Regions from separate parts of the Kitasatospora sp. NPDC030952 genome, predicted to be linked through region 1. Evidence: predicted binding sites of a transcription regulator. Region 1 holds the regulator's gene; the other holds the start of a gene.

Evidence for each region. Region 1 encodes HspR, which represses chaperone genes until heat shock. Its sites were predicted from a motif close to TTGAGNNNNNNNNNCTCAA; they were not measured.
Region 2: the regulator HspR is predicted to act here: its motif matches at 1,278-1,296, upstream of lon (endopeptidase La).

The regions. Positions count from the first base shown of each region.
Region 1 is NZ_JBVIFM010000001.1:790,991-794,196, forward strand. Features, by position in the region: gene dnaJ (molecular chaperone DnaJ) at 39-1,193, shown strand; gene ACZ47G_RS03695 (heat shock protein transcriptional repressor HspR) at 1,261-1,770, shown strand; gene ACZ47G_RS03700 (hypothetical protein) at 1,991-3,031, shown strand.
Region 2 is NZ_JBVIFM010000003.1:202,177-205,382, forward strand. Features, by position in the region: gene lon (endopeptidase La) at 1-1,255, opposite strand, end outside; gene ACZ47G_RS08520 (rhomboid-like protein) at 1,421-2,236, opposite strand; gene ACZ47G_RS08525 (response regulator transcription factor) at 2,799-3,206, shown strand, end outside.

The sequences.
Region 1 (3,206 bases):
TACCGCTCCGCGGCTGCCGAGCTCAGCGAGGTGGGCGCATGAGTGGCAAGGACTACGTGGAGAAGGACTACTACAAGGTCCTCGGCGTGCCCAAGGACGCCACCGCCACCGAGATCAAGAAGACCTACCGCAAGCTGGCCCGCGAGTTCCACCCCGACGCGAACAAGGGCGACGCCAAGGCCGAGGAGCGCTTCAAGGACATCTCCGAGGCCTACGACGTCCTCTCCGACGAGAAGCGCCGCAAGGAGTACGACGAGGCCCGCAGCCTCTTCGCCAACGGCGGGTTCCGCACCGGCGGCCCCGGCACCGGCAGCTACGGCTTCGACTTCGGCGACCTCTTCAGCGGCAACCAGGGCGGCGGGGGCGGCGGCGGAATCGGCGACGTCTTCGGCGGCCTCTTCAACCGCGGCGGCACCCGGCAGGCCCAGCCCCGCCGTGGCGCCGACGTCGAGACCGAAGTGACGCTCTCCTTCGAGGAAGCCGTCGACGGCGCGACCGTGCCGCTGCGGATGACCAGTCAGGCCCCCTGCCGCCTCTGCAACGGCACCGGCGCCAAGTCCGGCACCACCCCGCGGGTCTGCCCGACCTGCGTCGGCGCCGGCACCGTCAGCCGCGGCCAGGGCGCCTTCGCGCTCTCCGAGCCGTGCAAGGACTGCCGCGGCCGCGGCATGATCGTCGACGACCCGTGCCCCGACTGCCACGGCAGCGGCCGGGCCAGCTCCGCCCGCACCATGCAGGTCCGCATCCCGGCCGGCGTCCAGGCCGACCAGCGGATCCGGCTCAAGGGCAAGGGCGCCCAGGGCGAACGCGGTGGCCAGCCCGGCGACCTCTACGTCACCGTGCACGTCGACCCGCACCCGGTCTTCGGCCGCAAGGGCGACAACCTCACCGTCACCGTCCCGGTCACCTTCCCCGAGGCCACCCTCGGCGCCACCATCGAGGTGCCCACGCTGAACGGCCCCGCCGTGAAGCTCAAGCTCCCCCCGGGCAGCGCCAACGGCCTCACCATGCGCGCCCGCGGCAAGGGCGCCACCCGCAAGGACGGCACCCGCGGCGACCTCCTCGTCACCGTCGAGGTCGTGGTGCCGCAGCACGTCACCGGCGACGCGCTGAACGCGCTGGAGCAGTACCGCGAGGCCACCGCCTCCGACGACCCACGAGCCGCTCTCTTCCGGGCGGCGAAGGGAGCGTGACGACCAGATGTCCCCGAATCCCCTCAACCCGATGAACCCGATGAATCCGATGGGCGCCGACGGCCCGATGGACTCCAACGGCCCCATCGGCCCCGGCCTCGGCGAGGGCCTGCCCGGCAACGGCCCCCGCCGGCCCCGCCGCGCCGCCGCCCCGCCGCAGTACGTGCTCACCGAGGACACCCCGGTGTACGTCATCTCGGTCGCCGCCGAACTCTCCGGCCTCCACCCGCAGACCCTGCGCCAGTACGACCGCCTCGGCCTGGTCTGCCCCGACCGCACCGCCGGCCGCGGCCGCCGCTACTCCGCCCGCGACATCCAGCAGCTGCGCGAGGTCCAGCGGCTCTCCCAGGACGAGGGCATCAACCTGGCCGGCATCAAGCGGATCATCGAGCTGGAGAACCAGGTCACCGCCCTCCAGTCCCGCATCACCGAGCTGGTCGACTCCCTCGAAGGCGCCGCCACCGCCCTCCAGCAGCGCGAGGCCGCCGTCCACGCCTCCTACCGCCGCGACCTCGTCCCCTACCAACCCCCCACGCCGCAATCCAGCGCCCTCGTCGTCTGGCGCCCCAAGCGCTGACCCGGGGCCCGGACCGCACCACAGCCGCCGGCTCCCTCCTGTTCGGGGGGTGCCGGCGGCTGGGTGTTGGTGAGAGAGTGGCGGCTTCGGGTCGGCTACCGGGCGTCTTGACCTCCTCCGTTCGAGCTGAGCGTCGGATCGCGGTCTCCGATTAAGATCCCTGAGGCCGCGGACTTCAGTCGCGTTGACTACTTGTCCGGTCGACGACAAGGAGCCGAAAGTGAGTGATCGAGAACACCTGGTGAACCACCACGGTCGCTCGCCGATCCTGTCTCCCGGCGCCCGTACGCTGTACCTCAAAGCGCTCACGGGGGACGGTCGACTCGTCAGGGCCACCTGCACTCAGGACGAGAACGAGGCACTCCAGGAGTTGCTGGAACTCGGGCTCCTGATATCGGATAATGACGAGCCCGGGTCATTGTTCGCCGCCGACCCAGAAAAACTCGCCGCCAGCCTGAGTTCGACTTGGCAACGCCAGGCCCTCGACCTACTGGCCCGCGCGGTTTCAATTCCAGGCGAATTGACAGAGCTGGCAGAGGCATTTCACACACCGGATCAGACCGGTGGCCCCATCGAGTACGTCCAGGGCCGGGCGCTTATCAACCAACGGCTGCAACAGGCGATGGCCGGCGGCATGACCGAAGGTCTCGCGATGCAGCCCGGGGGGCCACGCCCCTCCGAAATGCTGACTTCATTCCTGGAGCGGGATCTCGACATCATTCGCACCGGCGCATCGATGCGATCGATCTACAATGCGAGCACTCGGTACCACCAGCCCACCAGGGACTATGTCGCCACGCTCGCCAAAGAGGGATGGCAGTTCCGGACCCTGGACGAGCCTTATACCAGACTGTTGATCTTCGATCGACGACTCGCCGTAATTCCGGTGGCCGGAGACAACCTCGCTGCCTTCGTCCACGACGCAGCAGTGATCAACTATCTCGCCCAGGAGGTCTTCGAACGGAACTGGAGCAGAGCCCTGGATTTCGAGGGCGATCGCACCGTACCCCAGCAGGTCGTTTCGCAGCTCCGGCAGACCATCATCGACCTGCTGCTGTCCGGAACGAATCATCGAGTCATCGCACGGCGACTCGGCATCAGCGAACGGACCCTCGCCAGGCACATCGCCGAAATGCGTGAGGAGTACAACGTGGACTCCCTGTTCCAGCTCGGCTATGTCCTCGGGCACGCGGCGAAGACAGGCCGCGGGAACACTGACACCACGCCCCTGGGTCACTCAGCGCTCGACGGGCTGCACTAGCCGACGCGGGTACAGGTGCACCCGTCGGCAACGCGGAGGACACCAGCTCGGCGGACTCGGCGCACCGGACCCCGAGGATCACTCACCATGCGCAGGGCATACAACGCTCCGCGCACCAGCCTGCCGGTGGGGCAATCCGCTTACGGGCGGGCCCTACCAGTGAAAGTCGTCAGAC
Region 2 (3,206 bases), on a different contig from region 1:
TGATCGCCCGCACCAGCCGGCCGGGCAGCGCGCCGACGTAGGTGCGCCGGTGGCCGCGGATCTCCGCCTCGTCCCGGACACCGCCGAGCGCGACCCGGACGAACTTGCGGCCCATGGCGCGGGCCACCGATTCACCGAGCGAGGTCTTGCCGACGCCGGGCGGGCCGACCAGGGCGAGCACCGCGCCTCCCCGGCGGCCGCCGATCAGGCCGAGCCCCTGGTCGGCCCGGCGCTTGCGGACGGCCAGGTACTCGACGATCCGCTCCTTCACGTCGCTGAGGCCGGCGTGGTCGGCGTCCAGCACGGCGCGGGCGCCGGCGATGTCGTACGCGTCCTCGGTGCGCTCGTTCCAGGGCAGCTCCAGGACGGTGTCCAGCCAGGTGCGGATCCAGGAGCCCTCGGGCGACTGCTCGGAGGAGCGCTCCAGCTTGTCGACCTCCTTGAGCGCGGCCTCGCGGACCTTCTCGGGCAGGTCGGCGGCCTCGACCCGGGCGCGGTAGTCGCCCTCCTCGTCGGCCGGGTCGCCGTTCAGCTCGGCCAGCTCCTTGCGGACGGCCTCCAGCTGGCGGCGGAGCAGGAACTCCTTCTGCTGCTTGGCCACGCCCTCCTCGACGTCCTTGCGGATGGTGTCGTTGACCTCCTCCTCGGCGAGGTGGTCGCGCAGCAGGGTGAGCGCGTACTCCAGCCGGGCGACCTGGTCGGCCTCCAGCAGCACCTTGAGCTTCTGCTCGGCGGTGGCGAAGGGCGCGTAGCCGATGTTGTCGGCGAGCTCGCCGACGCCCTCGATCCGGTCGACGCGGTCGACGATCTGCCAGGCGCCGCGCTTGCGCAGCCACTGGGTGGACAGCGCCTTGTACTCCTTGACCAGCTCGGCGGCCCGACCGGCCACCGGCATGCCGACCGAGGACTCCTTGAAGGGCGTGGTCTCCACCCAGAGGGCGGCGCCGGGGCCGGTGGTGCCGACCCCAATCCGGACCCGGCGCACGGCGCGCACCAGCGCGGCCGGGTCGCCGTCGGCGAGGCGGCCGACCTGCTCCACGGTGGCCAGCGTGCCGGCCGCCGCGTACGAGCCGTCCACCCGCGGGACCAGCAGGACCTGGGGCTTGCCGGAGCCGGTGGCCGCCGCGCGGGCGGCCTCGACCGCGGCGCGCACCTCGGTGTCCTTGAGGTCCAGCGGAACGACCATGCCCGGGAGCACGACCTCGTCGTCGAGCGGCAGCACGGGCAGGGTGAGCGGTGTGGACGTCGATGCCATGATCTCTCCCCAGTCAGCGAACTTGAGTCGACCTGACTAAGGCTTCGCGGGCGCCGGATGTTCCCGGCACCTTGTTCGCTGTGAGCGAACGCGCCGTCACCGGAACGGTCGAGCGGAGGCCCCGTCAAAAGAGCGGGGAAAGAGCGGCCCAAGAGGGCCCCGGCGTCAGCGCGCGGCGGACGGCGGCCGCACCCCGGCCCGCACCACCGCGAAGACCTGAGCGGTCGAGGAGGCGGCGGAGCCGACCGTCCGGAGCCGCGCCGAGCGGATCCGCGGCCGCGGCGGGCGGCGCTCGATCCGGCGCAGCCAGGGCCACAGCGCCATCCCCGTGAGCAGCGCGGCCGGGTGCCCCACGGCCGTGACCAGGTCCTTCCCGGTGACGATCTGCTGGACGATCATCAGCCCGGCACCGGCCAGCACCGGCACCCGGGCGGACCGCGGCAGCGCCCCGGCCGCCGCACCCAGGCAGGCGAACACGCCGTAGCTGACCCCGATGTCCAGCCGGTCCATCGCCTCCGGCGCCAGCCGCCCGGCCTCCACCGCGGTGATCACCACCCCCTGGGAGAGCAGCGTGGCCGCGACGTGCCCGATCGCGAACACCGCCGCCGCCCGGGCCGGGCCGACCCGGCGCTCCAGCGGCGCCAGGGTGAGGGCGAAGCCCCACAGGTAGGGAACCCAGTCGCCGCCGGCCACCCAGACCCCGCTGAGCACGAGGGCCCGCAGCGGGTGCTGGAGCAGGTTGTGGCCGTCCGAACTGGAGGCCTCCTGCAAGCGCTGGACGAGTTCCGGATCGGCGAGCCGGGCGAGGGTGGAAGTCGCTCCCACCACGGCCAGATATCCGAGCGTGAAGGGAGTGCGCCGGGGCGTCGGCACGCGTTCCAGCAGCCACTCGAAGACGCCGCCGCGAAGTCCGTACCGGAGCATTCCGTACGGCACCCGCGCGGACCCGTGCCCGGCGGAGTCCCGCCGCAGTCCCGCCATGACGCCTCCGCTCCACGCCCGCGACCGGCGGTGCCCGAAGGTGCCCGGAGTACCGGCGCGGACGCCGAATTCCGCCCTGCGAGGCGTTGTCGCGGCCACGCTACGTCGAGGTTCTGAGAGGCACCTGAGAAAAGCCCGTGAAGACCGTCGACGCGGAGAGCGGCCGGATTACCGACATTGGTCCAGACCTTCTCCCGATTAACGCGTCAGTAGGGGCTCTGACCGGCGACTTGGCGTCAACTGGACTGCATACGTACCGTTACGCAGTGAAAATTCGCCGGGTAAGGTATCGGCCCGTGCCCACTCGTGCAGTGGGCCCAAGGGCGGCCGGACAGCCGCTCTCCGCGGGCCGGAAACGTCCGGTCCACCTGCCGGGAGGCATCCGCTGTCCGTACGCTGCGGAGTGCGCGGGAGAAGTGGGCGGAAGACCATCCGCCCGCCGCTCCCGGGTGCGCGACGGGACGGCGGACCCGGCACAGTCCACGACGGAACAAGACTACGAGCGGAGCCCCGCCATCCCCACAGGTGGCCGGCCCGCAGCCCTGGGGGCGGTGGCGTGACCGTGACAGAAATTCAGCAGGACAACCCCAACACCGGCGGCACTGTGAGCAGCCAGCGCAGAGTGCTGGTGGTGGAGGACGAACCCACGATCGCCGAGTCGATCGCCGCCCGGTTGGGCGCCGAGGGGTTCAAGGTCGCCGTGGCCCACGACGGCCCCGGCGCGGTGGACGGCTTCCACACCTGGCAGCCGGACCTGGTGGTCCTGGACATCATGCTGCCCGGCTTCGACGGGTTGGAGGTGTGCCGCCGGATCCAGGCCCAACGCCCGGTGCCGGTACTGATGCTGACCGCCCGGGACGACGAGACGGACCTGCTGGTCGGCCTCGGCGTCGGTGCCGACGACTACATGACCAAGCCCTTCTCGATGCGCGAACTGGCCGCCCGGGTCAACGTGCTGCTGCGCCGCGTC